DNA from 4 places in the Ruminococcus sp. 1001136sp1 genome. Region 1 is predicted to be linked to each of the others. Evidence: riboswitches for the same ligand, from Rfam matches in the RefSeq annotation. Region 1 holds a riboswitch; each other region holds the start of a gene.
The links. Region 1 has a riboswitch for cyclic di-GMP ahead of ABHC48_RS05325 (transporter substrate-binding domain-containing protein). Riboswitches for the same ligand answer to the same signal wherever they lie in the genome.
Positions count from the first base shown of each region.

Region 2: linked by a shared signal. The riboswitch ahead of ABHC48_RS19365 (ATP-binding protein) and the one ahead of ABHC48_RS05325 (transporter substrate-binding domain-containing protein) in region 1 are both predicted to bind cyclic di-GMP.
Region 3: linked by a shared signal. The riboswitch ahead of ABHC48_RS20140 (AAA family ATPase) and the one ahead of ABHC48_RS05325 (transporter substrate-binding domain-containing protein) in region 1 are both predicted to bind cyclic di-GMP.
Region 4: linked by a shared signal. The riboswitch ahead of ABHC48_RS04240 (transporter substrate-binding domain-containing protein) and the one ahead of ABHC48_RS05325 (transporter substrate-binding domain-containing protein) in region 1 are both predicted to bind cyclic di-GMP.

Region 1 is NZ_JBDPGY010000004.1:209,689-218,362, reverse strand. It holds partial or broken gene ABHC48_RS05375 (relaxase/mobilization nuclease domain-containing protein) at 1-164, shown strand, start outside; gene ABHC48_RS05370 (radical SAM mobile pair system MarR family transcriptional regulator) at 272-703, shown strand; gene ABHC48_RS05365 (radical SAM mobile pair protein A) at 700-1,389, shown strand; gene ABHC48_RS05360 (radical SAM mobile pair protein B) at 1,377-2,285, shown strand; gene ABHC48_RS05355 (cupin domain-containing protein) at 2,452-2,805, opposite strand; gene ABHC48_RS05350 (helix-turn-helix domain-containing protein) at 2,948-3,280, shown strand; gene ABHC48_RS05345 (TIGR00730 family Rossman fold protein) at 3,336-3,872, shown strand; gene ABHC48_RS05340 (MerR family transcriptional regulator) at 3,953-4,390, opposite strand; gene ABHC48_RS05335 (alpha/beta hydrolase) at 4,509-5,507, shown strand; gene ABHC48_RS05330 (helix-turn-helix transcriptional regulator) at 5,510-5,959, shown strand; cyclic di-GMP riboswitch class I at 6,093-6,168, shown strand; gene ABHC48_RS05325 (transporter substrate-binding domain-containing protein) at 6,332-8,674, shown strand, end outside.
Region 2 is NZ_JBDPGY010000034.1:13,147-21,820, reverse strand. It holds gene ABHC48_RS19370 (zinc ribbon domain-containing protein) at 43-810, opposite strand; gene ABHC48_RS19365 (ATP-binding protein) at 1,169-3,574, opposite strand; cyclic di-GMP riboswitch class I at 3,649-3,724, opposite strand; gene ABHC48_RS19360 (Uma2 family endonuclease) at 4,178-4,735, opposite strand; gene ABHC48_RS19355 (PrsW family glutamic-type intramembrane protease) at 5,144-5,788, opposite strand; gene ABHC48_RS19350 (hypothetical protein) at 5,785-6,399, opposite strand; gene ABHC48_RS19345 (hypothetical protein) at 6,389-6,706, opposite strand; gene ABHC48_RS19340 (hypothetical protein) at 7,036-8,190, opposite strand; partial or broken gene wecB (UDP-N-acetylglucosamine 2-epimerase (non-hydrolyzing)) at 8,282-8,674, opposite strand, start outside.
Region 3 is NZ_JBDPGY010000043.1:198-7,592, reverse strand. It holds gene ABHC48_RS20145 (hypothetical protein) at 1-990, opposite strand, end outside; gene ABHC48_RS20140 (AAA family ATPase) at 1,018-2,988, opposite strand; cyclic di-GMP riboswitch class I at 3,061-3,136, opposite strand; gene ABHC48_RS20135 (helix-turn-helix transcriptional regulator) at 3,251-3,538, shown strand; gene ABHC48_RS20130 (hypothetical protein) at 3,781-4,896, shown strand; partial or broken gene ABHC48_RS20125 (Ig-like domain-containing protein) at 5,547-7,395, opposite strand, start outside.
Region 4 is NZ_JBDPGY010000003.1:181,380-190,053, reverse strand. It holds gene ABHC48_RS04250 (ABC transporter substrate-binding protein) at 1-81, opposite strand, end outside; gene ABHC48_RS04245 (ATP-binding protein) at 59-2,263, opposite strand; gene ABHC48_RS04240 (transporter substrate-binding domain-containing protein) at 2,247-3,062, opposite strand; cyclic di-GMP riboswitch class I at 3,189-3,264, opposite strand; gene ABHC48_RS04235 (hypothetical protein) at 3,440-3,613, opposite strand; gene ABHC48_RS04230 (LysR family transcriptional regulator) at 3,640-4,533, opposite strand; gene ABHC48_RS04225 (alpha-L-fucosidase) at 4,810-6,234, opposite strand; gene ABHC48_RS04220 (carbohydrate ABC transporter permease) at 6,251-7,078, opposite strand; gene ABHC48_RS04215 (sugar ABC transporter permease) at 7,090-7,971, opposite strand; gene ABHC48_RS04210 (carbohydrate ABC transporter substrate-binding protein) at 8,123-8,674, opposite strand, start outside.

The DNA of each region.
Region 1 (8,674 bases):
GCCACCTGATCCAAGCCTTTCAACCTGGGGAGGTCACGCCGGAGCAGGCCCATGAGATCGGCATGGAGCTTGCAAAAGAAATCCTGGGCGGCAAGTATGAGTTTGTGCTTACCACCCATATAGACAAAGAACATGTTCATAACCACCTGATTTTTAATGCGGTTGAGGTGCAAATCGGTATTTACTTCTACTTAGACATACAAACTGTTGACAGTAAAACTCCTATATAGTATTATTTGATAATATACTATATAGGAGTTTTTGTGCGAAAATGAATGGCGGATTTCTTGTTACCAAAATAAAACAACTTGGAGATCGAATCTTTGAGAAGATTCTCAGCGAAAAGAATATTGATGCGTTTAACGGAGCCCAAGGGCGTATTCTTTATGTACTGTGGCAGGAAGATGGAATCTCAATCAGGTCACTCTCGATTAAATGTGGATTAGCGATAACTTCTCTTACTACGATGCTGGAAAGAATGGAAAATCAAGGGCTGATAAGACGCGTTCAGTCTGAAACGGACAAAAGGAAAACACTTCTGTTTCTGACTGAAAAAGCACATGCCTTAAAGGACGAATACGATTCTGTATCTGATAAAATGGGCAGTATTTACTACAAAGGTTTTTCGGAGGAAGAAATTACCCGGTTTGAGGAATGCCTCGACCGTATCAGAAAGAATCTTGAGGAGTGGCAGAAATCATGAGTATTTGTATCAAAGATCAGATTCAAAACATGAATATCGTCATCGGATGTACAGTGGGGTGTGCATATTGCTATGCCCGCAACAACGTGAAACGCTGGCATATGATTGATGACTTCGCTGACCCTGAATTCTTTCCGGGTAAGCTCAAGATGATGGAAAAGAAACGTCCGCAGAACTTTCTTCTTACCGGCATGAGCGATCTCTCCGGATGGAAGCCGGAATGGAGAGACGAGGTATTTGCAAAGATCCGTGAAAATCCACAGCATCAGTTCCTGTTCCTTACCAAGCGACCTGATTTGCTGGATTTTGATACCGATCTGGAAAACGCATGGTTTGGCGTTACGGTGACGAGGAAAGCAGAACTGTGGCGTATCGACGCCCTTCGGAAAAACGTCAGAGCAAAACATTACCATGTTACCTTTGAGCCGTTATTCGATGATCCCGGCACAGTTGACCTTTCCGGAATCAATTGGATCGTTGTCGGCACCATGACCGGAGCTCAGAGCAGGAAGATTCATACGGAGCCGGAATGGGCATGGTCTCTGACGGACCAGGCACATAAGCTCGGCATTCCGGTGTTTATGAAGGAAGACCTTGTCCCTATCATAGGGGATGAAAATATGATTCAGGAAATGCCGGAAGAATTTAATAAAGTGTTAGAGGTACAGAAATCATGGAAGAAGTAATGAATGGAATCCTCATTCGTGAGGTGGAAACAAAGAACATCATGACTAAGTCTAGTCTGCCGGTAGGCGGTTACTCGGTCAATCCCTATGTGGGCTGTACACATGCCTGCAAGTATTGCTATGCTTCTTTTATGAAGCGCTTTACCGGGCACAAGGAGGAATGGGGCACTTTCCTTGATGTGAAGCATTGGCCAGAAATTAAAAATCCGAAGAAATATGCCGGACAGCGGGTGGTCATCGGTTCTGTGACAGATGGCTACAATCCACAGGAGGAGCAATTCGGGAATACCAGAAAACTTCTGGAGCAGCTGATCGGCAGTGACGCAGATATTCTGATCTGCACAAAGTCGGATCTTGTGGTACGGGATATTGATCTGTTGAAGAAGCTTGGACGTGTAACCGTTTCATGGTCGATCAACACACTAGATGAAAATTTCAAGAACGATATGGATTCTGCTTCGAGCATTGAGCACCGTATCGCTGCTATGAAGCAGGTATATGAGGCAGGTATCCGTACAGTCTGTTTCGTATCCCCGGTATTCCCCGGTATCACGGATTTTGAAGCAATCTTTGAGCGGGTAAAGGATCAGTGCGATCTGTTCTGGCTCGAAAATCTCAATCTTCGAGGCGGTTTCAAAAAGACAATTATGGATTATATTGCCGGAAAATATCCTGATCTTGTACCCCTTTACGACGAGATCTATAACAAGCATAACCGCAGCTACTTTGAAGCACTTGAAGTAAAAGCTGAGGAAATGGCTAAGAAGTATGATTGCCCATTTGTGGATAATGAAATGCCTTATGGCAGAGTCCCGCAGGGACATCCGGTGATCGTAGATTATTTCTATCATGAGGAAATCCGAGGGACAGAGAATACAGGAAAAAGAAATCGTTAATCTAAATGAAAATTAAACTGATGATGGTGGAGAGATTTATTTATCGCCATTTGAAATCGAGAAATTCTTGTTTGAAAAATAGAGAAATTGTAAAATTGAAGAAAAAAGAAATGCACAGTTCTTAGCTTATCGAGAACTGTGCATTTTTGTAAATAAATACTTTTAATTAGCCGATTACGGCGTCCTCTGCTGTAAAATGTTCCAGAGAATTTTCTTTTACCTGAATGCAGATATAAGTAATTCCGGAAATATCGGATGCAAAAAACTGACGCTTTGCAGCAGGTGCGATTTTTAGCCAGTCTCCAGTTGAAAGGCTGATTTCTTCTCCATCAATTATGGCTTTGCCGTTACCTGAAAGAATTCCATAGATTTCCTCATTTTCTTTATGAGAATGAACAAATGGGACATTTGCTCCTGCAGGTAGTTCGTTTAAACTGATTTCTGCACCTGTTAAAGACAACTTTTCGTGCAGCTCAATTCGGTTTTCCTTTCCAATAGTTGTTTTTGTGTAATTTGTCATAATGATACCTCCATAGTTGATTTGTAGTTTCGGGTTGATTGGTATTAGTATAGTGTGAGACACATACAAAAACAAGTACGCACCTTTTTGTAACTGTACACTCAAAAATGAATGTGTTACAATAGACTCGGAGGTGAGAATTATGCGAGCAAAAGAAGAATTACCGGAATGCCCAGTTGCAACAGCGGTATCTCTCATCGGAGGAAAATGGAAACTGCTGATTTTGCGTAACTTGAAAGAGCGCCCATGGAGATTCAATGAGCTACAACGAAGTATAGATGGTATTTCACAAAAGGTTTTGACAGATAGTTTAAGACAAATGATGAATGATGGACTGGCATATCGCCACGATTACCATGAGCAGCCACCGAGAGTTGAATACGGATTAACGGAACTCGGAACAAAAATGCTTCCAATTGTTAATTCACTTGCTGACTTTGGTAACTACTATAAATCACTTATTGAACAGAATTAAGTACGTTAGTATTTGAAAAGCTCGAACAATCGGAAGTTGTAGGAGAAAATTTTTAATGAATATAACAGTTTATCTTGGGGCAAACGAAGGAAATGACCTATGCTTACGAAAAGCAGTTGAGGAATTGGGGGCATGGATTGGAAACAGTGGAAATGCACTTGTTTACGGTGGTTCTAAAGGTGGTTTAATGGGAGCATTGGCAGACAGTGTATTGAAGGCAGGCGGTGATGTTACGGGTGTTGAGCCGAATTTTTTTATTGAAAATGAGTTTCAACATGATGGACTGACAAAACTGATTGTGACTAAGGATATGTCTGAGAGAAAAAACAAAATGATTGAGTTAGGAGAAGCCTTTATTGCCTTCCCGGGCGGCACGGGAACATTGGAGGAAATTGCAGAGGTAATGTCGAAGGTGTCTTTGAAACATCTGGAGGCACCCTGCATTCTCTACAACCTGAACGGTTACTACGATGATTTGAAAGCACTTCTAAATCATATGATTGAAAAAGGATTATCTTCTAACGAGCGACAGGAGGGAATCTTTTTTGTTGAAAATCTGGATGATATAAAGCGAATCTTGAGACGGGCATAACTTATGTTTGCACAGTAAAATGGAGTTGCATTAGCGAAAGACAGAGCACGATCAATTCCAGCTTGAAGAAGAAACAAAAATCATTCATGTCCTTTGTCATATAGTTTCTGTATATTTTTTGGAAGTTTATCAGGTAACATGGCATTTATCGTATCTTCATTACCATCTTTCATTGCTGTTTCATAATACCAGCACTTAAATTTTAAGAGGGAGAGAGTTTTTTGAAGTTCCTGGATTTCAGTTTCAACAGCTGATTTTCTGGCTTCAAATAATTCTTTCCTTTTTTCATAGCTGGCGCTGCCTTCAGATACCCAGATAAAAAATTGCTTTATATCTTTGATCTCAAGCCCAGATTTCTTCAGACATTCAATGATACGAAGCGCTTCCAACTCATTATCGCTGAAATAACGGATGTTTCCTTTACGCTCCAGATTAGGGAAAAAACCTTCCTTGTCATAATATCTTAAGGTAGAAACAGGGAGACCAAACATTGCAGAGACCTGACCGATTGTATACATAAAAAACCTTCTTTCAAAATATGCTTGACCTAAAGTTAACTTTAGGTTGTATGATATTTATATCATATACTATTGTTAGTATAATTACAAGAAATTTTGCATATGGAGGATGTTGAATATGTTAAAAACAGAAGAATTAAAGTTGGTATCTGAATGGGATAAAACTTTTCCACAGAGTGAAAAAGTAGATCATAAGAAAGTGACATTTGTAAATCGTTATGGAATCACACTTGCTGCAGATCTGTATAAGCCGAAAAATGTGTCAGGGAAATATCCTGCGATTGCCGTAAGCGGACCATTTGGTGCAATCAAAGAACAGTGTTCCGGATTATATGCGCAGACGATGGCTGAAAAAGGATATTTAACGATTGCATTTGATCCTTCTTTTACGGGGGAAAGTGGAGGCAATCCAAGATTCATGGCTTCTCCGGATATTAATACAGAAGATTTCATGGCTGCTGTTGATTTTCTTTCTGTTCGGGAAGATGTGGATACGGATAAAATAGGAATCATTGGAATCTGCGGATGGGGTGGAATGGCTCTTAACGCAACTGCATTGGATACAAGAATAAAAGCAACTGTAGCATCTACCATGTATGATATGACAAGGGTAAATGCAAATGGGTACTTTGATTCTGAGGACAGTGAAGAAGTACGTTATGCAAAGAAACAGTCACTGAATGCCCTCAGAACACAAGAATACCGTAAAGGCGAGTATTCCAAAGGCGGTGGTTGTGTTCCACTTCCGGTTCCGGAAGATGCCCCTCTCTTCGTAAAAGATTATAGTGAGTATTATAAAGGCAGATGTTATCATAAAAGGAGCCTAAATTCCAATGATGGCTGGAACAGTATTGGATGTATGTCATTTATGAATCAGCCAATATTAAAGTACAGTAATGAAATCAGAAGTGCAGTCCTTATCGTTCATGGAGAAAAAGCGCACAGTTATTATTTTGGAAAAGATGCTTATGAAAATATGATCAAGGACAGCAAGTACACATCCAATAAAGAGCTGCTGACAATTCCAGGGGCTGTTCATACAGATCTTTACGATAATCTGGATGTGATCCCATTTGATAAAATCCAGAAATTTTTTAAAGAAAACGGGGTTGGTTAATCATGACATTTGAAGAATATTTGAGTAATATGAAGCCCGGATATACTGTAGACGGTGGAAGTGAAGACCATCTGATCATGCATGAGATGTCTCAAAGGGCATTAAAAATAACGATGGAGTTGAATAACAAATATCATACAAAAGAAGAAATTGTACAGCTTGCTTTGCCATATGAGATCCTCCTTCAGCATGCCTCTATTGTATCATGCTTATGTGTATTTGGAATTTCCCAGTCATCACTGGGAAGAATCATGGCGCAGGAAAACCTGCCGTCGCTGATCACACTTGAAAAAATATGTACAGCTTTGGGTGTGACATTATCACAGTTTTTTCAGGAAGGTAATTCAGAGAATCTGACAGAAAAACAGAAAGAAGTTTTAAGGATATGGAATAATCTGAGTACAAATGAGCAGGAAACAGTGATGTCAATGCTGCGTGGTCTTCGGAAGTAGAAGAATAGTTCGAGTATATGTATCGGCTGTTCTTTTTTTATTTTTGTCGTTAAAACGGTAATGTTTTCTTGTGTATACTAGAGCATTAAAGTATAATGAAATCAGTTTTTTTGCATAAGTATTAAAGCTATAATAAGGAAATCGGCAAACCAGATGAAAGTCTGGGACGCAAAGCTACAGGGCCTGTAAAATGGCAGCCAGTTGCATGAAATGAGGTTGCACTGTCTGTTTGGCAGTGCTTTTTTATGGTAGAGCACTTGAATAAGTAATACAGAAGCTGTTTGGAAAAATAGCGGGGAGGTTATTGACAATTAATGAATGTAAAATTAAAATCTGGAAGCAAGCAACTGTAGCCTAGAGGAGGGGAGAAAGATGAAGAAGTGCAAATTAGTACAGAATATAATGAATTTCAAATTTTGTTACATTATATTTTGCACAATTATATGTTTTATTGTTTTATCCGTTCCTACATTTGCCAAAGAAAACTCTGACAATGTTATCCGGGTAGGATCTTTTGAAGAAACTTATAATACCGTCAATGAAAAGGGAGAAAGAAGCGGCTATGGTTATGAGTATCTTCAAGATATTGCAGGTTATGCAGGATGGACATATAAATACATAACAAGTGATTGGAAAAACTGCTTTACACAGTTGGAAAATGGAGAGATTGATATTCTTGGTGACATTTCCTATACAGACGAACGTGCTGAAAATATGCTTTTTTCCGATATGCCTATGGGGGAAGAGAAATATTACATCTATACGGATGCATCCAATATGGATCTTACAGCAGGAAATTTGGATTCTTTTGAGGGAAAAAATATTGGTGTGTCTAAAGATAATATAGTGGAGGATGTGCTTAATGAATGGGAATCAAAATATGGTCTGCATACGAAGCATATCAATGTTTCTACAACCACAGAAATTATGGACAAACTGTCGAAACATGAAATTGACTGCTTCGTTTCGGTAGAAGAATCCCGTTGGGAAGAATCGGATATTTCACCGCTTACAAGTATTGGAGAGACAGAAATCTATTTCGCTATAAATCCAGAACGTCCGGATATCAAAGAAGCACTGGATAGTGCTATGCGCAGAATCAAGGATGACAACCCATTTTACACAGATGATCTCTACAGGCGTTATCTTTCTGCACAGAGCAGCTCGTTTCTTTCAAAAGAAGAAAGTGAGTGGATCGGGCAGCATGGTGCAATCCGGATAGGGTATCTGAATCAGGATGGAGGTATCAGCAGTGTAGATCCATCAACAGGTAAACTGACAGGTGTTATTACAGATTATGTGGATCTTGCAGAAAATTGTCTGCAAGGTCAGACTCTGGAATTTGAATTAAATGGATATGAGACAAGAAGTGAACTGCTTCAGGCATTGCAGGATGGAAAAATAGACCTGATTTTTCATGCAAACCAGAATCCATACTTTGCAGAAACAAATGGATTTGCTTTGTCGGATACGCTGTTGACTCTCAATATGGCAGCAATTACGGCAAAGGATTCTTTTGATGAAAATAAAGAGAATATAGTTGCCGTTGAAAAAGATGATTTTGCATTGAAAGCATATCTTTCATACAATTATCCGCAATGGAAGGTTGTGGAATATGAAACATCAGATGCAGCAGTAAAAGCAATGCAGAAGGGGGAGACGGATTGTATTGTAAGCAATTCAGGTACTGTTTCAGACTATTTGAAAAATAATAAGCTTCATAGTGTTTTCCTGACAAAAGAAGCTGATGTTCCATTTGCTATTCTGCAGGGAGAACCGGTTCTTTTGTCCATTCTGAATAAAACACTGACATCTATACCTACAACTCAATTTTCAGGTGCAGTAGTTTCGTATAATGCTTCCTTACGAAAAGTTACAGCGAAGGATTTTATTCAGGACAATTTACTGACAGTTTCACTTATCGCTGGAATTTCTTTTTTCGTTGTTCTGTGTATAATTCTTAATTCTTTGAAAAAATCAAAACGTGCGGAAGAAAAATCCAAGAAGTCTGCTGAGCAGGCATTGAAGCTGAATCAGGAGCTTGAAGAAAAACAGCAGGAATTACAAAATGCACTTGTAGAAGCACAGAGTGCCAATAAGGCTAAGACTTCCTTTTTAAATAACATGTCTCATGATATCAGAACACCGATCAATGGTATTATTGGCATGCTTACGATTCTTGAGAAAAGCGGAAATGATGCTGAGCGGGCAAAGGATTGCATGAATAAAATACATGAGTCATCGAAACTGCTACTATCATTGATAAATGATGTTTTAGATATGGCAAAGTTAGAATCAGATACAATGGTTTTTGGTGATGAATCCATCAATCTGGATCAGGTATGTCAGGAAATCACGGAGTCACTATCTTTTCAGGCAGAAGAAAAAGGACTTCATGTTATAGGAGAACATGATGATTACAGTGGTATATATGTTTGGAGCAATGCAGTTCATCTGAAAAAAATATTGATGAATCTGTTTACAAACAGTATGAAGTACAATAAGGTGAATGGTTTTATTTACATGAGTATGAGAACGATTGAAAGATTAGAAGATCACATGACATGTGAATTTAAAATAAAAGATAATGGAATTGGAATGTCAGAAGAATTTATAAAAAATGAATTGTTTACTCCATTTGTACAGGCAGATAATTCCCCACGTTCTGATTATAATGGGACAGGTCTGGGAATGCCTATTGTGAAACAACTTGTA
Region 2 (8,674 bases), on a different contig from region 1:
TAAACGATCGTTTATTTGTCAAGACTTTTCTTTTTGCTTATATTATCTCTTTTTATAAATCAACAGCTCTGGATTTTCACCATTCTTCTCATATGTACATACAAGAATAAAATCCATACTTGCCAGAATACCGAAGCACCTGTCTCCTCCAAATTCAGACTCCAGTTGATTCCCCAGATAGGTTTTCTGATCATCAAGGAATTTCACTTTTTGTCCATTAGGCAGAGTATATTCCAGATTCACATATTTCCCTACAAGTGCATTTAGTTTGTCTACCCTTGGAAGTCCGTCTATATGCAGATCATTTATTTCATTTATCAATTGCATTTTAAATTCTTCAAACTGCCCATTGTCACTAAGTTCATCATACCTTTTCCAGTAATCTAACTTTGGAAGCATTTCTTTCAGATAAGAGCGTGCCTGTTCTTCGGTAAAGTTTTCATTTACCATATTCTTTACACACACATTAATCAATTCATCCATATCATTATATGTGTATGTTCCATCTGCATAGCACCATTTACAATACTCCTCATTTAATGTGCCATCCTCATCACGTCCCAATATGGAATCATCCTCAATTGGCATCCCGCAGCACTGGCAGATCAGCTTTCTGGGTTCTCCCAAAAGCGTATTGATTGAAACATCAAATTCTTTAGATAAGAGCTTAAGTGTATCAGTGTTTGGAACTGTATCTCCATTTTCCCAACGGGACACTGCCTGTCTCGTCACCATAACTTTATTTGCCAGCTCGTCCTGTGACATTCCTCTTTCTGTTCTAAGTTTAAGAATTATCTTTTTTGTTTCCATAGTCGTCACCTCCGTTGTCTTTATCATATCGATAAATCCGCAGTCTGAAAAGCAACCTGCTGTTGCCATAAGCTATCTACATGATTTAATTATCTCTCTTTGGTCATGACTCTTTTTCACTAGGAATTTTTATTATTTTTCGCCTCATTTGTTTCCGCTTAAGTCACTACACAAATAAGCTCTAATAAGCTCTGCTGTTCGTATTCTGCCTCTCGCTTTAGTTGAACCGGTACTTGATGCAGAATTTCTTCCATTTTCCTGGCGTTAAACCAATCACAGGATCCAGCCATGTACAATACTGGTGCATCATTGGTTGGAAAAATATTCCCCACAAAATGTTTATACCGGATTCGTTGATCTATAGCATACTTTTAATCTCCCTGATTACACTTTCCCCCGTCAATGGTTTTGCAATATGTTTATTTATTCCTGCCTTTTTGCTGCGCTCCACATCATCCTGAAAAGCATTTGCAGACATGGCTACAATAGGGATAAGTTTTGCATCAGGACGATTCATTGCACGAATCTGTCTTGCTGCTTCCAGACCATCCATAACCGGCATCATGATATCCATTAATATCAGATCATATTCTCCCGGCTTTGACCGGGCAAAAATATCCACTGCCTCTTTTCCATTCCATGCACAGCGAACTAGCATGCTCTCATTTTCCAATATAAATTGTGCAATTTCCATATTCAATTCATTATCTTCAACAAGAAGTGCTCTTTTCCCTTTCAGTGAAACATTCTCAACGGATGATTCTGGCATTTTTGATTCTCTGTCTGAGGAAATCTGGAACGGCAATGTAATCACAAATGAAGTTCCCTCATCCACTTTACTGGTAAAACAAATCTGTCCTCCCATCAGTTTTACTAACTGGTTGACAATCGTCATTCCCAGACCAGTTCCCATATTTGCTTTCTGTTCCAGTCTGTTCTCCTGTGTAAAAGGTTCAAACAAATGCTCCTGAAACTCTTCACTCATCCCAATTCCATTATCTGTACAGGTAAATTCGAATACTGCGGTCCGGTCATCTGAACTGATTTCCTGGCAGCCAACAATAATCTTACCACCCACATGATTATAATTTACTGCATTACTTCCTATATTCTGCAGGATCTGCTGAAGATGAAGAGGACTTCCAACCAATTGATTATGTATGATATTGACAGCTCCCAGGTTCAGTGAAATTCCCTTTTCATGTCCCTGCATCTCAACAATACCAGTTGATTCCCCCAACACCTTGCGTAAATCGAAAGTTTTTTCTTCCAGCTGCAAGGTTCCGGATTCCATTTTATTCATATCCAGGATATCATTCACAAGATTCAGAAGAAATCCAGATGCTGTCAAGACCTTATCTCTGCACTCCTGCTGTTTTTGCAGATCTCCCGGAAAATGGTTTGCAATCTGCGTAATTCCACGGATTCCATTGATTGGAGTCCGGATATCATGACTCATTCGTCTGAGAAAATCAGTTTTTGAAATATTCGCTTTTTCCGCTTCCTGAGCGATCTTTTTTAACTGTTCCTGATATTCGAACTCCTGCTTTTTTTCTTCCGTAATGTCACGTGCTACATAAAGCACCTCCGTAACAGTTCCGTTTGCATCACGCTGCTTCACAATGAATCGTCCCATATGCCAGTGCCCATCTGTAGCAAGATATTCTCTCGCAATCGTCTCTTCCTGCTGCAGCCTGGCTGCCAGCGTTGTAACCTCAAAAAACTCCCGCATGGTTTTCTGATCCTCTCTGGAAACAACACTTTTCCGTGCGGTACGAAATGCTTCTGAAGCACATCCGTGACTACCTGTCAACCGATGCATTACCTTGCCCCCGACAACTTCTTCAAAACTGTCTGTTCGTAGATCCATAGAATAAATCGTCCAGTAAATCTTTGAAATTGCGGATATGACCGCATTGCTTTCCTGTGCTTCTTTTAGTGATTTTTTCAGAGTAACATTTTCAGAAATATCAAGGAATGTTGTTAGTATTGTTTTTTTTCCGTCTGATGTATAAAAAATTTCCGTCTTCGCAATCGCCGGTGTCAGATGTCCCTTTCCGTCAGGGATTACACATTCATAAGAAACAGCTCCGTCATGGTATCGCATATCCATCAGTTTCTCAATTACATTTTGATTTAAATAGGACACAGCCCCTATGAGTCTGCCCAGATTTTCCTGTGCTTCCTCAATTGTCTCCACTCCATAGATACGCATAGCTTCTGCATTCATATGGACAATCTCATGCTCTGGCAAGGTATAGGACAGCACTCCAACACTTATCGTATCCAGAAGCTCTTTATAATAAGAAATCTGGTTTTTGTTTTCATCCTTTAAATGCTGGTTCTGTTGCAGCAATCGGTTCTCCAGAAGTTTTTCTTTTTCAAAATGGACAATATTTCCTGCTTCCTGATGGTAACCAACAAGCCTGATCATGTTGTCTGGAGATGGGACTCTCCTTCCTGTGCAGCGTATATAAATGACTCCTTTTACAGGATGCATATAACGGTAAACAGCTTCTGATTCATGGCTTTTCAGTTCTTCCATGTAATCCCAGAAGCACTCCCTCTCCTGCGGATAAATATGTTCTGCCACATACTCCATACATTTTTCCGGAGACAGATCTTCTGTAATTCCAAACAGTTCATCTGTGATTTCATCTGTATACAGTCTTGTCTTTTTTCCTTTTTCAGACTCTACTTTCCAGAATCCGGAGTTTCCAGCCTGAAAATATGCCTGTATATCCTCATCGTTCAACTTTATCATAAACATGTCCCTCTCGAATAATATCTTTAGATATACAAATTAAAAGCACTGCCAAACAGACAGTGCATCTCATTTCATGCAACTGGCTGCCATTTTACAGGCCCTGTAGCTTTGCGTCCCAGACTTTCAGCTGGTTTGCCGATTTCCTTATTATAACTTTTAAAATTATGCAAAAAACTGATTTTATTATACTCTCTTACTCCACTTTGCACAAGGAAAATATCACAGCTTTAATGCTAAAAAAAAGAACAGTCGATACATATACTCGAACTGTTCTCCTACCTCCAAAGTCCACGCAGCATTGACATCACTTGAAGTATACGCATAAAAATATTAAGATACTTTCGTTTCCGCAAATATTATTTTCGCTTATGTTATTTTTGGACTTGGAAATATATAAATAATAAAATCAATCTCTCGGCTAAGATCACCGGCTGGATATTTCAGTTTTTCAAATTTTCCAATCAGTTCTGCTACAACAAGTATGTCCCTCATAATTTTTCTGTCGATATGGTATATCGAATGATTTTAAATGATGGTTTGAAGTGGATTGCTGAATACATACCTTATTGTACGGATCCACAAAAACCAGATAGTAAAGCTTCAATCAATATCCGCAAAAATTTCTGCCAGCGCCATACTGATATTCGGGAATTCTTTTAATGTGATTACGGTATCTGCATTATAATGCGCTTCCTCTGGATCATCCTGAAGAATATAACTATAGTTCAACTTATAACTTCCATCTTCCAGGTAGTAGATTTCAACTGCTCTTTCTCTAGGTGACACGATCCAATATTCTTCTACCCCAGCTTTCTGGTATATTTCTTTCTTGTCTGTTTTATCACGCAATGCAGTAGCCGGGCTAAGTGTTTCTACTATAAATTTAGGCACGCCAGAATAGGCACCGCCTTTTAAGTGTTTCCGTTCACACACAATCATAACATCCGGGATTACATAATCATCATTTATTTCAGGATGGTATTTGTAATCCAAGTTCTCAATGAATGCCAGACAAATACTTCCCTGCAGTTTTCCAGATATAATCCGGTATATATTTCCGTTTACGATACCATGCTGATAATTTGGTGATGGCGACATATCATAAATGACACCATTTATTTTCTCTTCCTTTTTGTATTCTTCCTTAAATAATGGCATATACGTTCCCTCCAAATCTATAATTCGTATCTTTGTCTGGCATTTATGTTTTGCAATGATTCCTATCAGCAACCTTTGTTTTTATTATAGCGGATTTTTTCCTGTAATACAATGCGTTTTCAAATGCTTGATAAAACCTGCAAAATAAGGGTTACTGTTCACTCCGTTCACAGTAACACGCTTCGCGATGCACAGAAATCATGCATTCGCATGATTTCGCGCCGCACTTCTCGAGTTTTCTGTGAACTACGTTCACAAAAACACCTCGCGGAATGTCACCAGCGAACAGTAACAAATAAGGAAACAAAGGCAGACGAAGAAGTTTTTTGCCAGATTAATGCGTTTGGCTTTATCCGGCTCTTTCACCGTCACCTTTCAAATAAAAACACTTTTTCGCGACAGAACATTTTATTCAAACTCAATTTTCCGATAAAGCCGGAACTTTTTAACCGCCAGAAGGGCAAAGATCAAAAATATCGGGAACAGATAGCCGATCAGGTTCCATCTGCTGTTTGCTGTGATCAGTATATTATAAATCCCATGGAAAACCACACATGCCCCAAGCGCCCCGATCGTGCCAGTGACCATGATCCATTTTTTCTGAAACACATAGGCGATTCCGCAGCCAAGTGCAATTCCGCACAAAAGATGAAGGGAACCAGCTGATACGCCACGGATCAGCACATAGGAAAAATCTGCTGCCCCGTTTTCTGTGAGATAACATACATTTTCAAAAGTAGCGAATCCAACGGCAATTCCAATAGCCGGGGATACAATTTCGTGCTTGTCAGGTTCAAACACCAGCAGATAAAACAAAAGGGGAAGAAATTTCACCACTTCCTCGCACACGGGCGTGATCTCCATCACCGCCACCGCAGTATCTGCCCCGTAAGAGCCTGCAAAAAAACTGCTCACATAAGCGGACAAAAGACAGCTTCCCATTCCCAGGATCACAAATACCGTAAAAGTCTGTTGTCTCCCTTTTCTGAATAAAAGACTCAAAATAAGCGGAACTGCAAGACATAGAAAAATATTTTCAATATAGTAGCTCATCCTCGTTCCACCTCTTTTCGCAGGGCAAAAAACAGATATGCCATTGTAAGAGTCAGCGTAATGTCTACCGCAAAGTAAAGATTAAATCTCGTATAATCCTTAATAAATTCAGACACAATATACAACAATACCTGCAGCCATGCCACTGACAGCATAATTCCGTCCAGAAAATGATGTTCTTTTTCTCTTCTTAGCACTTCCATACACCGAAGGACAATGGTACCTGCAGTAATTCCAAAGCAGCCAGAAAAAAACAGGGACGGTCCAAATATCTGAAAAGCCATAACCAGACACACGATCACAACTGCCCCCAAAACAGAGACAACACCTGGAAGCTTTCCGTGCAGATCCCTTCGGGATAAAGAGAGCGATAAAAAGAACAAATATGCAGCCAGCCAGGAAATCTCCGCCACATAGAAAATCTGCGGTACCTTTCCCATAATGATAAGATACAGGACATAATAGAGCGTTCCCATCATAAAGCAGCCGTTGCTGCCTGCAAGGAGCAGAAAGTCCCTGCTCTTTTTTTTACAGGCAGTTACGGCAGAGGCAATCATTACGCAAAACAACACCAGAATCTGAAATATATTATCTACGATTTCAAAATTCATCAGACTTTTTCTCCCTGTTTTTCCGGTGCAGACGGTATAATAAAACCGTCACGCAGACACCTAACAGAAAACAGATTGTTCCCATCAGGATATACCCCTGTGCACTGTTATTTCCAAAGATACTGGCGGTGCCCGCGAAAAAGCCATCCATTGCATATGCCGGCTGGTTTGCCACCTGCGGCATCAAAATCCCCAGGCAGGCGATCAGGATCACACAGGCTGCCACGCATCCAAAATCCTGGGTACGCTGTCTGCGCTTCTGCTCTTTTCTCCGTATTTCCAATGTTCTGTTACGAATCAGTTCCATCCGTTCCTGTTCTGTCCGCTTTAGCTCTTAGTACCTGCTTTATAATTTCAAAGCACTGCTTCAATGGCATTGGCTCTTTATAACATCTGCGGGAAGATAATGCATCAAATACATAATAAAACAGGCAATTTGTAATTTACAGTACCTCACTCTTTTCTTTTCCTTTGCATTTTCTTGTAATGATATTTTACAAAAATCCCTTAAAACAAAATAGGTTTCTTTTTATGAGAAATGTGTCAATTTTATAGCTGTTCTGGATTTCCATCTGTGATCATTTTAATCAATGTAAACACATTATTTGTTAAGAATTTGTTTTTAAATAACGTATTCTATAAACAAAAAGAACCGGCTCTTTTCAATGCCGATTCCCGGGTATAAAAAACTGAGATCATTATCCGTTGCAGGAAATCTGACCTCAGTAGTTTTTTAGATATTAAATTGTAAAACAGAAATCCTGTTTTTATTTTTCTTTCATATAAACTATACAATTTCTCACATTCCATACAAATCCATCCTGCTTCGCCTGTGTATAGCGGATATTTTCGGTTCTCACAGTATTCTGCTTCATAATTTCTTATCATTTCCAAAAGGTTATTGATATCCCCCATCTGCGCAGCAGCCATTCCTGTCATTGCCCACAAAAAGCCATTTCTTTTTTTAGTCAGCTTCTGCCACTGAAACCTTTCTGTAAACTGCTCATATAATATCTTTTGCTTTTTCTTCTCTTTTACTGGAAATTCATAGATCAGGGGATAAATCTGAGCAACTCCATCCGGATAAAATTCTTTCTGGTGATACAGATCACTGTTTTCGATAATTCTCCATCTTTGATTCGCATCATCCCAGAATAGCTTTTCTATCTGTGCCTGTAGCTTATTACGCATTTCACGGATTGCCTGCACATCCTTTAGTCCTGCATGTTCTAATTCGTACAGGCCTTTCCATACTTCCAGATTATCCATCAGATAAACTGTTGTATTTTCTTCTGAGACCTGTGTAATTCCATCCTGCATCAGGCTTTGAATCTTTTTTAATGCAAGGCTGATTCCCTTTTTCCAGTATTCCGGCAGGTCTGTACTTTCTGTCTTTTCCAGATATTTTCCCATAAGAAAAAGATACATACCAAGATACCCGTCTTCGGAATCAGCCTTTTCTTTATAAAAAAGTTTCCCACTCTTTTTCCTGTAGATTCCCATTTTTCCATCTGTTTCCAGCAAAATCCCGGTATGCCAGTCCAGATACCTGCCAACAGCTTTTTTCTCTGTTTCAGTAATGGGGCAGTTCTTTGTTTCTGCCAGAAGCCCCAGTGCAGCCATACATGCAAAGTATGGATTAACATCTCCGGCTTTACTTCCATTCATGTAAAATTCACCCTCAGGCCCCTGATTTTCAAGAATCCACTTTTTTTCTCCGGTCAAGACTGTTTCCAGCCATTTCTGCCGGGCATCTATTTCTTTTCTCAGGTTCTGATAATAAATGAACATAAGTGAAATTCCCACAGTTATGCAAAATATAATAAGTTTCATCACGTTCTTTCGATGTTTTACTTTTCTTTTGCATTGATTGTGTTTATGCTCATGCATCTATATTCTCCAGAATTTTTCTGATTTTGATACTTGCAGTCCAATCACCATAAGGATTTCTGGCCTCACTCATCCTTCTGTAAATTTCAGGTTCTGTAAGAAGCTGCCTGCATTCTCTGTAAATATCCTCCATTTTCGTGCCTGCAAGCTTTAAGGTTCCTGCTTCCACACCTTCCGGACGTTCTGTTGTATCTCGCATGACCAGCACAGGTTTTCCCAATGCCGGAGCTTCTTCCTGAATTCCGCCACTATCAGTCATGATCAGATAACTGGCTTTCATCAGGTTATGAAATTCTACCACATCCAGTGGTTCGATCAGGTGTATTCTATCACATCCACCGAATTCCTCATCTGCGATTTTTCTGACCTGCGGATTCAAATGTAC
Region 3 (7,395 bases), on a different contig from region 1:
AATCTGCTTAATTTCCAAAATACGTTTGTTATATTCTCCAATAACATTGTTTAGGCTATCTATCTCATTCTTTATTTCTACCTGCTTTATTTCATATTCCTTCTTTTCTTCAGCATGTGCTTCCCAATATTTTTTTTGCCTTTCTTCTTTCTCTAATCTAATCCGTTCTTCACACTCTTTTTTATATTCTCTTTTCCACTTTTGAATATCACGTTGAAAATTGTCAATAAATGAATTTAATTCAGAACCAAGACGTTGGGTTTTAGAATCCGGATGCATATTCCTACCATTTATTATATTCGTGCTACACATATTATCTACAATTTCTTTTCCAAATTTACAAATTTGATTAAGTACAGTTTCCATAGAATTTTTATCTTGATAGTTTTTAAATACAAATTCTGTAATTATCCCCAAATCAAATTCTATAAGTTCTGCAATTATCTGTTCCTGATGATAAAATTCTTCTATAATATTAGCAATTTTAAAGGCATATTGAAAGCATTTTTGAATTGCTAATGCATTGATACTATTAATCCAATTACATAATTCTACAACAACAATTAAAGAACCATCACTTTTTAACTGAATTGTTTGCGTTTCGTTTGAATATAATAATTTAAGCGCTTCAGAAATTCCACTTGTCACTTCATCTTTATGCATATTTTGTAAATTACTATTCCAACCTATGCAAATACTTTTTCTAAACAAAGCAAACCAATAATTCGGACTTAATTCTACGATCTGAGAATAATAATTATACGCTTCTGAATAATTCTTGCGATCATATGCTTTTCCAGCTTTATCTTCCAAGTCTGAAATCTGCTTCTTTTTATCATAAGCCAACATATTTTCTTCAATACAATTAAAATTTTCTAGTCTTTTTATTTTCATCTGATCTACTGTATATTTTTTTCCACATTTTTCGCAAATAGCATCTTCACCATTTTCTTGTATAATAAGATTTCCTCCACAACTGTCACATTTCATCGTCATTCTCCTCTATGCCATTATTTATCAAAGTTCTATATTTTCTACATCGCTTAGTTCCAATTTTACTAATTCTTCATTAGAAAGCTCTTGTTTCAAAGATAAACGATTTGCTTGATTCACCATGGCTATTTCAAAATAATTTCTTACATCTCGTCCATTCGCAAAACTTACATCTGCCATGGATGCTCTTTTGGTAAAATATTTTTTCACATATTCCATCGTTTCTGTATTAGCAGTGTATCCGGATTTTTGACAAAGATTTTTGAAAATATCTTTCAGTTCTTCTGGTGAATAATCTTCAAAATTAATATACTTATTAAATCTGGATCTTAGCCCAGGATTTGACATAAGAAATTCTTTCATCAAATCAGGATATCCAGCTACAATAACAACTAAATCATCTCTATGATCTTCCATTCCTTTAAGCAACGTATCTACAGCTTCATATCCATAATCATTTTCACCTTTATTTGCAGTCAAAGAATACGCTTCATCTATAAATAAAATACCTCCAAGAGATTTTTGTATTACATCTTGTACTTTCAACGCAGTTTGCCCGACATATCCACCTACTAATCCAGATCGATCTACTTCTACTAAATGACCCTTTGATAATATTCCCAACTTGCAATATATCTTTGCCAGTAATCGAGCTACAGTAGTTTTTCCTGTTCCTGGATTTCCTGAAAACACTAAATGCAACGACATTGGAGTTTGCACCATACCTCTTTCTTCTCGTATTTTTCTAATTTGTAACAAATTAATTAATGAATTTACATCCTTCTTGACATTTTCTAACCCTATTAACGAATTAAGCTCGTGCAAAAGTTCTGGAAGAGTTAATTCTTCGTCTTTGGTGTAATTTTGCTCTTCTTGTTTCTTATCAAAAGTCTGTGTAAATTTACTTTTGCCAATTATTAGACTTTCAAAAGTAATGACACCATTATAATGTAATTCTCTCTGAATATAATTACGCAAATTTTCAAGATAAACCGTCAAAGTGTCAATCTCTTTTTCACTAACGTTTTCATCACATGCTAATAATTCTTTTCCAAACGCCTCATATGTTTGATACATTAATACACTCACAAACGAATACGATTCATTATTTTGCTGCGATAATAAAGTATTATCAATTTTTACAAATAGTTGGATTATTGCTGGGATTTTTTTTCCAAAATTTTCATCATTAATTTTGTTACTTATAATAAAATCTTTTATGTATTCTGCCGATAAATTAAAATCAAAATAATTATTTATCATTTCAACTTCTTCTGAAGCAATATCTCTATCTGCTCCAGCCAAATAAATCATATACACCAATAATTCTATTCGTAAAGCTTCTTTAGTAGATGTGTCGCCCATTTGTTTCATTCCAAGTCCAGCATTATCCAAAGAATCAGCTAATGAATACATATTATTTATAACTTTTTGTAAATCTTCATTTAAATCTGCTCTTATCATATCTGAAATCTCCACCTCTTTTACTTCTGGTTTTTTCGGGATCAAATATGAATAATCTTTTTTTCTGCTTGCAAAGTAGAAATAAATCTCTGCTCTATTAAAGTCATCTAAAGAATAAAATTTTATTTTTCGCCAATCTTCCTCTTTATCAGTAGGTACAATATAAACAATCAATTTATCACTATCATCATATATTTTCAATTCATCATGTATATTTGTATATATAAGGTGATATTCAGATCTTCCTGGTATTATTTCAAGATTCAAACGATATGCATTTCTTTTATTCTCCATAGCAGAATAAGTCATACCTTTATCATCGTTATCTTCCACAAAGAAAGATAAAGGACCAGAAACAGACTCTACACGTTTGTCAAAATTATCATAGTATGAAACTTCTGCATATCCTAATTCCATTTTTTTTACTGTATCATACGCAAAATAATCCAAAAATATTTTCTTATTCCAGTCATTAACCATTAAGCTAGTAAATTCATAACAACCTTCATACGGTTTTCTTGATCCAAACATCTGCTCTCTCCTCAAAATAAAAGCACTACTCACCGGAATACACTTCAGGCAAGTAATGCTCTCTTCACGTTCAATTGCAACTGGCTACCATTTTACAGGCCCTATAGCTTTGCGCCACCAGGTTTCCCCGGCTTTGCCCCTTATTCAGTTATCTATGAGGAAAATTATACGCTTATGGTATAGAAAAGTCAACTAATTAAACACATAATCCACCAAATAAAATCCAATTATATAGTATTATTTTACAGAAAGGGGATTTGATATGGTTGATTTTGGTAACAATTTAAAAACTCTTCGTTTACAAAATGGATTCACCCAAGCACAAGTTGCACAAAAACTTGGTGTAACAAAATCTGTTATAAGCGCCTACGAAACAGGACTTAGATTGCCCTCTTATGATATACTGATTAATATTTCCAAAATCTTCAGAGTGTCAACAGACTATTTACTTGGATTAGAGAACATCCGGGAACTGGATTTATCCGGTCTAACCGAAGAAGAAATTCAAGCATTACTTAATTTGATAAAAGCAATGAAACGTAGAAAATGATATAAAGCTATCGGGTATTGTCTGATCCGGTAGCTTTTTGTTGTATTCTGACTGAAATGGTTTTATACTGGTTTTATAAGATTTGCTACATATCTCCAGCCATAATCAGAATACAAAATGCACATTCAAAGTCCAAAAGATAATGTAATATGGCAATACTGTAAATGATTACTAAAATTTATTTTCCTGTATACCTAAAATAAACTGGTATACTGATAATCTTGTTTTATTAGAGGATAATCATGTTAATTTTAAATGTATTAGATCGTATATTTTATTTTATATTTCCAATATCTATTTTTACTACACTTATTATCCAAACAATAGAAAATTTATTGAAGCCATCTAAAAATAATGCCAAAATAAATGCTCCAAACAATAGCAGTCAAAAATTCACTTGGAAAAATCACATAGAGTCAGCAATTTCCATTTCAGCAATCCTTATAATTGCTGCACCAGTCCTATTGATTTGGATAAAAAGAATTCAAAATCTATATTGGCTAATTGCTATTATTTCAATACCCATATGTATAAAAGGAATTGTCACTTTCTGTCACGCAATTGGAATTATAAAAAAAGTAGTAATATCAAATGATATTGGCAAGTTATCCTCTATTGAATGGACTGCAATTAATATATTAGCATATACAATATGGTTTTTAAATATACAGAATATTTTTAAAATTTTACTAAAGGAACTATATGAAACTACTAATGTTTATATGTCGGACATGTTAATAGCCTTGTCCCATATTATATTATTCTCTCTGTATATTTTTATCCTTTGCGCTTTACTTTCAGAATTACTAATTAATATTATAGGTGTTCTAAAAAAATTATATATCAAATTATTATTGAAAAATAAGATAACAGATTTTGAACAATACTGGATAAATAAAATTGAAGAAACTCCCAAATTAAAATCAACTCTTATTTTTCAATGGGAACTAATTGGAAGACAGCCGTACTTTATACATTGGATCCGATACATTTTATTACCAATTACGTTTATTTTTGATAGTTTTCTTGCACTTATTAATATATCCCTTTCATCAATTAGTTCTTCTATTGGTTTGCTTAGTCTCTTAATAAGAATGTTGAGGAAAGCTCTAAAACAAATGCTAAACTGGTTATTAAATCTTTCAGATAAAAGAATAATTGCAATTTCATTTCGTATCTCACTTATAATGGCTTTAGTATGTACTGTTGTTTTTAACCGTTATCAACCTATATTCAGAATGCAAGAAGCTAGTACAGCTGTTCTCGAATTTATAGCTAGTGCAATAATTATCCCTATTATCTTTGAATGGATTAGTTCTTTCAAAAATAATCTTGTAAATAATGCTAAAGCTTCATAATAGGCTTATCTATTGTTACAGAGCATACCGCCACATATGCTCTTTTGTTATATGAAACCGGGACTGATGCTGTTTTGGAATCAACCTTCCCGGGAATATTATATATCAGCCACACAGAGCCACGATAAACCCAAGGCGATACAGTATAAAAATCACCCCTTGCAAACCCTTTATTTTACTGGCTTTTCAAAGAGTCAAAATTCAACCATTTGTTATCGCCAAGATGTAAGAAAAAATAAGGCTTTGTGGGGTATTAAAAGAATGACTAGTAGTCATTTTGTGTTAATTTTTTAACATTCCATTTTATATGAACCCATAAAAAATATGGGAAAATACGATATCTCCGCGATACCATATTTTAATTGACTTCGTGCGCAATCCCTTATAAATACTGCTATCTCAACATTTCAAAATGTGATTATATCGTTATTTTTTTAACAATATATATTTAAAGGTGGAAGGGGGGGACTTTTTACTAGCCATAAAAGCACTACCACTGCTCCCCAGGGGGGGGGTACTTATAAACTCTGGAATTTTTACATGCCCCGGTCAGATACATGGCGGTATATAAACCAAAAATTATTTTCCAATCTGGCAACAGAGCGAAAAAATAGGGCATACCAGATAATATCCAGTATACCCTATATGTATTACTTAACTTTCACTTTACACTTCTTTGTAATTTTTCCAGACTTAATCGTAATAGTTGCAGTGCCTTTCTTTTTACCTGTTATTTTTCCATATTTACTAACAATCGCAATCTTCTTGTTTGAGGATTTATATGTAACTGTATCTGGGCTTCCAGCATATGAAAGTTTAGGTTTCAATGTCGTGCTCTTACCCTTCTTTACATTTATAGAGGATTTAATGTTCTTAATTGCTGTCGTGCCTGGTACTGTTATTGTGCACACAGCCCTTTTAGAACCTGATTTTACTGTAATCTTCGCAGTGCCTGCCGAAATACCTTTAACCTTGCCCTTTTTATTAACTGTTACAATTTTCTTGTTGGAAGTAGAATACTTAACATTCTTCCATGAGGAAGCTGGTTTCAGAGTAGATGTTTTACCTTTTTTCAATGTAAGTGAAGACGGAATTAGAGATACTGCCTTAACTGAGAACTGGTACTTCATACTCTGAATATCATCTGATGGAAGCCACATTTTACGAACACCATCATACAAATACTTCTGGAAGAATATGTACATATCATATGTTCCAGATTTGGTAATACCATTATTGTTTCCAATTCTACCTATTGTCTGTCTCTGGCTTGCTGTTGGATTCGCATTTAAGCTCCAATATAATGGTCTCCACTGCCAGTCTCCATTAACAGGATTTGTGTTCTGAGTTCCAACTCCAGTAACTATAAATTGATATGTTTTTCCAGAGGTAAAGGTAAGCGGCTCTTCCAAACCTTTTACCGTACTTTGAGATACGCTTGGAGTATAGACCGGAATAGGTGTCGTTGTCGTTGGAGCTGGCGTTGAGGTTGGATTGACTGCAGGCGTTGGTATCGGTGATGCAATCAACTGTATTTCTTTTGATTTAAAAGTTGTTGGAAGCGAATCTCTTATAAAAGTAGCGTCCCATTCAGAGCCATTGTATATGAACTTCTGGAAAAATATATACATTGTAAATGTTTCTTCATGTTCAATACCATTTACATTTCCAATAGACCAGCTCTTCTGATATCCTCCATCAATATTATTTTTCTCCATTGACCAGCCATATGGAATCCACTTGGTATCACCTTTAATCGGGTTTGTATTGTCAGTCCCTGCACCAATTACTGTGAAATCGTACATCTGTTTCGGATAAAATGCTAAAGGCTCTTCCAATCCAGTTACCTTGCTCTCGCTGACAGACGGGTTAATAGTTGCACGAGTGGTTGGAGTCGGTGTGGTAGTAACCGGAGTTTCTGTGGGAGTACTTGCTTTCGCCTTTAATGTGAGTACAAGTGGTGCAACTGCTTCAAGTCCCTTGGAATCCTCAGCATATACAACTACTTTAATGGCTGTATCATAAGCTACATCTGTCAACTGTACGCTTGCAGAGCTTGCAATATCTCCAGAGCTTTTATAATTGCTCTTTACTGCTTCGAATCCAGGTGTAGAATCAGATTTCTTCACCCAGGTCACATAATATCTTCCTCCAACACCAGCATCATTGGTATGAAAAGTCAGATCAACAGTATGCTCATACGCATTACTCCAAGAAAGAGAATCTGCGGTCAGCATCATAGTGCTAAAAATTTTCTCCAACATTCCAGTCTGGCTGTTAATGGTAAACTCTGTAGAGTCCAGATAATGAACATGTGCCAGAATATTCTCCATAGTAGTAAGCGCAGTACCTTTATCATCAGTGCCGACCTTTACAATAATTTTTCCAGCTGCTGCATCACTTCTTCTCACCTGAAGATTTGCAGTCTCAGCAAGCTCGCCAATTGCAACAATATATGCGCTATCACCGCCTAAAACAATACTGTTATCATCAATGCCA
Region 4 (8,674 bases), on a different contig from region 1:
GCCGCAGCCTGACAAAAGTGATGTGCCTGTCGCTATCACCAGAAGTACAGCAAGTAACTTACTCCGTTTTTTCTTTTTCATTATGACTCCCCCTGAAACTGTGTTTCATTAGTTTATAAATTATATTTATTAATAATTTTCCATCAACAGGCTTTGCTATATGTTCATCCATTCCTGCTTCTTTAGCTCTCAGTCTGTCCTCCGTGAATGCATTTGCTGTCATTGCAATGATCGGAATCATCTTTGCATCCTCTCTGTCCAGAGAACGGATTTTCTTTGTAGCTTCATAACCATTCATAACCGGCATCATAATGTCCATAAGAATGACATCAAATTCACCAGGTTTACTTTTTCTGAATAGCTCAACAGCTTCCTGTCCATTCCATGCTTTCGTCACCTCAGCACCTTCATTCTGGAGCATAAATTCTGCAATTTCCATGTTCAGCTCATTATCTTCTGCCAGAAGAATATGCAACCCCTTTATAGATTTTTCTGATACATCCTTCTGTTTTTCACGTTTATCCGCATTCATATCTATTTTGAACGGAACCCGGATCACAAAAGTAGTTCCTGTGCCTTCTTCACTTTCAAAGGTAATGGCTCCGCCCATTTTCTCGACCAGATTCTTTGCAATCGGCATCCCAAGTCCTGTTCCGGCAAATTTTGTGCGGCTTCCTGTGTGTTCCTGTGCAAATGGTTCAAAAATATGTTTTTGGAACTCCTCAGTCATTCCGATTCCGGTATCCCGGCAGACAAATTCCATTGTGGTCATTCCTGGCTGTCCGGCTGGGATTTCCATGCAGCTGATATAGATATGTCCGTTTTCTCTGTTATATTTCACCGCATTGGACAGGATATTCATCATCACCCGTTTCACATACCCCGGACTTCCAATAAAATCCCGGTGTGTGATTTCTTTTTTCTCCCACACGATCCTGATATTCTGTTCTGCAGCCATCTGCTCGATTACAGCAAGTACTTCCCTTGAAATACTGCTCAGATTAAATGGAATCTCTTCCAGAACGATTTCGCCTGACTCCAGCTTACTCATATCCAGAATTTCATTTACCAGTTCCAGCAGCAGGTTAGATGCTTCTTTCACCTTTGTTCTGTATTCCGTCTGCTTTTCCATATCATCTGCATAATAGTCTGCCATATGTACCATGCCGCAGATTCCATTGATCGGAGTCCGGATATCATGGCTCATTCGCTGTAGAAACTCTGTTTTTGCCTCATTGGCTGCTTCTGCCTTTTTTGCTGCTATCAGAAGTTCTTCTTTATATTTTTCATCTTTTTCCTGTTCCTGTTTTCGGTGTGCCAGATTGGTTCTGTATGTCCAGAACCAGAATATACTAAACATCAGAAAATAAAGAAAAATAACGCTTATCACACTTAGTGGAAGGTTATGGAACACTTCTGTATCCGGAAGATACGCATAGATATAATAATCCCTCTGCTTCAGCATAATTCCGTAACATCCGATTCCTTCATTCTTCAAATGGTAAATGTGCTGACTATCTGTATGTCTCTTCATTGCCTGAATAACTTCGTTGTCAGCCGTATTCTGCCCCAGCAAGCTCTCATCATTGCTGGCAACAACAATCCCCTCGTCTGCGACAATAATCGTTCCATCTTTCTGGATACTATAACCATTTAAAAGTCCCTGTATCGTCAGTGTATAGTTTCTGGCAAATTCAGGAGGTGTGTAATAGTAGATTGCCACAATACCCGGTGCATCTTTTCTGGCACAGGCTGCAATATCAATATAGGATCCGTCTTCCCTGGCAAACCGTTCTGAATAAGATCTTTCTTCATATCCGGTAAAATCCATAATAATGTCTTTTTGCAGATACTCCGTAATCTCATCAGTCAGAGACTCATCCGTACTGTATTCGCAGTCCGTCTTTCCCTCTGTATCCAGTACAATGATACCATCCACCCAGAGAGTCTGCAGGTTTTCTTTCAGGAACTCCCGGCTTAGATGACCGCCGTTTTCTTTTTCCGTTTTAATATTTGTACTCATCTGTCTGGCACTTTCAATAGCACGGAGGAGGCTTTTGGATTCCGAAGATTCATTATAATGGGTGTAGGTGGAACACTGCACTTTGACATAATTTACAATCTCTACCATTCTTTTCTCTGCTTCCGTTTTCTCCGCATGAAAGAAATAAAACAGAGAGACTACTGCCACACAGATTCCAATCATACCACCGAGCAGCTGGATTCGTTTTTCTTTTTTCTTTCTCTTAATATCCAAGATCATCCACCTCCAGATATTTCTGGGGATCATCCAGATATTTTCCAATAATTTTCAGGGATGTGCCATCCTGACGCATTTCTTCCAGAGTCTGGCTCATCTGCTCACAGATTCCTCTGTCATCATCTTTTGCAAAAGCGACACCTATTCCAGTGATCATCAAAGGTTCTTCCAGGATACGGAAGCTTGCATCATAATCCTTCATATACTGAACAATCGATTCCTCATGTGCGGCGACTGCATCTACATAGCCTTTTCCCAGAAATGTATAGATCAGTTCCCTGTGTCCTAGGCTGATTAGATTGCCCAGCTTTGGGATTCTTTCATCTGTCCGGTTCAGAAAGATGCCTTCCGGTTTGGTTGTGGACTGGACAGCAAGGTTCTTTCCCTCCAGGTCATTCAGGCTGTAGATATCGCTGTTCTCATTTACAGCGACCACCTGACGGCTTGCTATGTACGGTCCTGCCCAGCGGTAATCGTCAAGACGTCCTTCCATAGAAAAGCAGCCCATGATACAGTCAATCTCTCCGCTCTCTACCAGTTCTTTTTTCTTCTCCCAGTTGATCTGGACAACCTCCACCTGATATCCCATTCTTTTGAAAGCTTCCGTAGCCAGTTCTACATCTATGCCCGTCGGTACGCCATCCTCGTTCAGATAATTGTATGGCGGATAGCTGTCGCTTCCGAGGGTAATAACAGGCTTTTCAGTTTCTTCTTTCGTGTTATCTGTGTTTTTACACCCTGCCAGGGTGACTGCTAAAATTCCCGCAAGCAGAATGCCTGCAATCACTTTTTTTCCTTTCATTTTCTGTCTATCCTAACTATCCTTCTCGTATTTTTCATATCTGATTCCCTGCCATAAAATTATTATTGTTACGTCTATGAAATAACACCGTAAAAAAACACTGTCTCACAGACAGTGCACCTCAGTTCATGCAACTGGCTACCATTTTACAGGCCCTGTAGCTTTGCGTCACAGACTTTCGTCTGTTTTGCCGATTTTCTTATTATAGCTTTTAAAATTCTGCCAAAAACCTATTTTATTATACTCCATTGCTCCACTTTACACAAGAAAAACCTCACCGCTTTAACACTTAAAAATTTAAAAAAAGAACAGCCGATACATATACTCGAACTGTTCTCCTTCTTCCGAAGTCCACGCAGCATTGACATTACTGTTTCCTACTCATTTGTACTCAGATCGTTCCATATCCTTGGAACTTCTTTTTGCTCTTCTGTCAGCTTCTCCGAATTAATATCATAGGTTATTACGTTTTTACTTTCTTCTACGTTTTTGTGAGGCGGCCAGCCTGTAATAGGGCCAACTTCCGGATCTTTTGCATTATTAAAATGCATTCTAAAATTTTTTCCATACACTTGGTTTAACCCCGCCCGGATACAATTGTATTTTTTAGTTCCCTTGCCGCAGCTCCCATAGGATGCTGGCTGTCATACACCAGGCAGATCTGGCGTTCCGGAATTTCATCTTTTAATGGAATCTGTACGATCTCTTTTTTCAAAAGGGAAGGTGCGGCCATTGGCTGGGGCAAAAAGGCAAGCCCGAGCTCGCATTTTACCAGAGGCAGGATCTGATCCGCAGTGGCAGCTTCCGTATCCGGGGAAAGATCCAGGCCATGGGACAAAAATACGCTGTTGTAAAATTTATAGGTCATAGTTTCCCGCCCAAGAGAAATCATCGGATAGTTCTTTACCTCCCGAAGGGAAAGTTCCTGGCTGCCAAGGGCAGTAAAAGTAGTGCCTCCAACCAGAATCTCCTGAAACGGCATGAGCATGATCTGTTTCAATGGGGAATCCACCTCTGCCGGAGTGGAAACTACTGCAAAATCAATCTTTCCGCTTTTAACAGCTTCAATGGCTTCCGGTGTGGAATGGTTGTAAAGCTTCAGCCGGATTCCCGGATAAGTCATGTGAAAACTTTTTAATTTATCCAGCAGGAAAATATTGAGGGCAGTTTCACTGGCACCGATGGCTACACTTCCGTGAGATAATCCGGAGCTGTCTGCCAGCTCCTCTTCTGCTGCCTGAAACTGCTCCATTGCACTTAGCACATGATTATAAAGCCGTTCTCCTTCCGGAGTGAGCTGTACGCCGCGGTTGGTACGGATAAATAAAGTGGTATTCAGCTGTTGTTCCAGACAATTCATGGCCCGGGTAATATTAGGCTGGCTGTTGTTTAACGCCTGAGCCGCCTTGGTAAAATTGTGGTATTTTGCCACATAATAAAAAATCTTATAATACTCGAAGTTAACATCCATAATATTTTTCCTTTTCTTTTGGCATATCATATGTTTATTTCAGTTATATCAATTATAGTTTTTACTTATTTCTACGTCAAGCGTATTATGTACTCGAAAACCATATGGCGTTGTATTTGCCACATGCTTCCCTCTTAAGGTAGAAACTACCACCACCTCCCCTGTATATCGCTTAAGAGGAAAATACCCTTTAGGATGATTTCTACTCCTAAAGGGTATTTTTATAAATAATTATTTATTTAATTTATGAAATAATATAAAACAATACTTAACCGCTCAGGTATTTTCCGGATAAATCCCAATAAACGTTAGAAGCGGAAGTACACGGAAATCATGTAAAACAATTTTCATTTCCCTGGCTTTTTTCCCCTTAACACGAATGATCTTCTGATAGCCAATTACCGTTCCTGTGTAAATACTGTTCCATATTTCCCCTTCTTTAACAAATACCTCATATTTTTCTACTCTCTGGCTATAGCAGACAGCCTCTTTTAATACCAGATACCCCAAATTGTATGAGTCGTCCAGGCAAATCGTTATCTCTACTGGCAGCTCACTGCTTTCAGGCTGATACCATGCTTCTAAAGTATCCTTTGTCAAATTGGAAGCCGGATGCGCCGGATCTTCATTTTCCGAAAAAACATGTGCTGTACTCATTAAATTATGAGCAAAAGATTTCTTTTTCCAGCTTCCAAATTCTTCCAGACGTTTAACATCATTTTTATGAAGAAGTCCGTTTGGCATAGGTGGAATGTTTAACAAAAAGGTTGCATTTCCTCCAACAGCCCCAATATAGATATGAACCAGCTCTTCCAGACTTTTCACCTGATCATCTTCTTCTGGATGATAAAACCATCCAGGTCTTATAGAAGTATTTACTTCTGCCGGATACCAGATCAGATCCGTTTCACCTTCAAGCGCTTTTCTGCTTCCAAGATCTTCCATATCACTGGTAATCCGGCGCATTCTGAATTCCTCATCATCGGTCTGCTGGCTTCTTTCCTGTACACTCTCTGCAAGTGCTGTACGCGCAGGAACAACACTCCACTCAGATTTTCTTACATCGCCAGCTTCATTTCCACACCATCGGATATCTGGCCCGCACACACAGATACATGCGTCTGGCTGATATTTTCGAACACATTCGTAATAGCGATTCCAGTCGTAGACCTGTTTTTTCCCATTAGGTCCTTCCCCACATGCACCATCCAGCCAGACACTGAAAATATCCCCATAGCCGGTGAGAAGCTCAGTCAGCTGTGCCAGATAGTAATCATCATATTCTTTTCCACTTCCATAGCAAGGCTGGTTTCGATCCCATGGAGAAAGATAAATTCCAAATTTCAGTCCATGGCGGCGGCATGCTTCGGACACTTCCCGGACCACATCTCCCCTGCCATTTTTCCACGGGCTTGCTGCAACGCTGTGACTGGTATATCTGGTAGGCCACAGGCAGAAGCCGTCATGGTGCTTACAGGTAAGAATTACGCCTTTCATGCCGGCATTTTGTGCTGCAGTCACCCACTGGTCTGCGTCAAACTCTGTAGGATTAAAAATTTGCAGATTTTCCGTTCCATCTCCCCATTCCCGATTGGTATACGTATTCATTCCAAAATGAAAAAACGCATAAAACTCTGTTGCCTGATAGGCAATCTGGCGGCAGGAGGGAACTATTTTTATTAATTCCTGATCAGTTGGCATATGATTTCTCCTTTTTTCATCCCTTCAACCCGCCTGCACCGATTCCCTGAAGCAGATATCTCTGTCCAATGAGATAGATAATAATTGTTGGGATCATAACGATTACAAGTCCGGCAAACAGGGCACCCCAGTCTGTAGCATATTTCTGCACCTCAAACAAGTTTGCCATACCGATGGGAAGGGTTTTCTTTGCATCTTCCGTAAGAAGAACAAGTGCCAGTGGATATTCATTCCAGAAGCCCATGGCACTTAACATCGTAATGGTCGCAATCCCGGGTTTTGCAAGAGGCACCATAACTCTTAATAACAGCTGGATATTAGTAGCACCGTCAATTCTTGCAGACTCCTCATAATCCCTTGGTACCGCAGACATAAATCCCTGTAAGGTAAAAATACAGAAAGGAAACTGCATAACTGCATAAACAAGACATAATACCGGCAGGTTATTTAATCCGTTCACAGCCTGTAATTCCAGAAACAAAGGAATCATAATGTAAGTAGCCTGCAGAAAAATACAAGCCATGTAGACCGTAGAAATCAGCCTGCTGCCCACAAAACGGTATCTTGCCAGTACATAAGAGATGGGAATGACCAAAAGCAGAAGCAATACAGTGGAAAGCACTGTTACAAATATGGAATTTCCAAAATAAGCGGCAATATTTGCTTTCTGCCATGCTGCCACAAAATTATCCAGATTCAAAGCTGCGGGCAATGCATAAGGATCTGTCAGATATTCTGCATTTGTCTTAAACGCAGACATCAGGTTCCAGAAAAGCGGATACAAAAAGATAACGGTAAACAGAATCATCAGGATTCTGATACACCAGGTTCTTACAGTTTTCATCAGTCTCCCTCCTATTCTTTTTCAGATGATATTTTTTTAGAAATCATTGCAAGGACGATTGCAAGGCCAAGGGTAAACATGGCGATTGCCATGGCATATCCAAAGTTGGCATTTCTCATACCCTGGGTGTACATATACTGCAACAGGACACTGGATGCGCCGTTTGGTCCACCACCTGTCATAACATTGGACAGGGTAAAACTTAAGTTGATAGTACCAGACAGGGAAAGTATATAGGTCGTTCCAATTGATCTGCGAAGCAACGGAATGGTGATCTTAAAGAACTTCTGCACTCCTGTTGCACCGTCAATGGAAGCAGCTTCATAAACCTCCTGGGAAATCCCATCAATGGAAGCCACATGCATGACCATGTAATAACCAATGGCCTGCCAAACCAAGGCTGCACCGATACACCAGAGAGCCGTTTTTCCCTCTCCAAGCCATGCGTGTTTCCAGGTGGAAAGATGGAACAGATCCAGCATATGATTCAGAATTCCTCTTGTGGGATTAAACACAAAGGACCACACAATACCAACTACAGTCATGGAAACAATACTTGGGAAAAAGAATACGGTCCGGTAAAATGACTTTTCCTTAAGCTGTCCCTGAGTAAGGATAAATGCAAATACAAGACTTAGAAATATGGTCACAGCCGGGATTACCAGCATCAGCTTAAGAGTATTAAACAGTGCCTGAAGAAAATCCTTATCCTGGAACATATACCTGTAATTATCCAAAAATACAAATTTGCTGTTAAAGCCTACGCTAAGTGCAGTGGAACTGGTAAAAGACAGATAAATGGCATTTACCATAGGGACAATCATAAAAACAATGGTTAAGATCAATGCAGGAAGCGTACACAGGGCTATAAATAATCTGGGCTTTTTTACCACGCTTGCTCACCTCTTTAAATTTAAATATTGAAAAATGTGGATGACATCACCGATTGGCAATCTATCTGTTCAGGGTTACAAAAGGCTGCCGCATACACTGTGCAGCAGCCTTTCCATGCTTTACCGTTTTTATCCGGCTGGCATATGAAGTTTAGTTGGCAGCTTCCATATCAGCACGAACCTGTGCGAAAGCAGCTTCCACGTTCTGTGCCCACTCTTCTACTGTCATTTCATCGTTCATAACAGAAGTGATCGGATTGAAGATCTCATCTTTCGGGTTGATCTTGCAGTCAGCCGGAACTGCTGCAAAGCTCATGATCAGGGAAGAAGCATTTGCCTCTTCGTAGATTCCGTACATATTATAGATTGCAGTAGACAGCTTATCTTTTGCTACTTCACGGGCACTCTTGGTAGCATAGAGGGCACCGGAAGCCTCTGCAAATGCAGATACGGATTCATCGCTGTACAGGAAACGAAGGAATTCTTTTGCAAGCTCCGGATTCTTTGCAGCAGCCGGAATGGAGAACTGCTCACAGCTGTCGAATACATAATGCACATCATCTGCGTTCTCAGTTGGGATCGGGGCCATTGCAAACTCAAAGCCTTCTTCTCTTGGAGCATCCTGCATCTCATTTTCCATCCAGGTTCCGTTCGTGATAAATGCAGCTTTTCCAAGCATCATCTCTGTCTGGGACTCTGTATG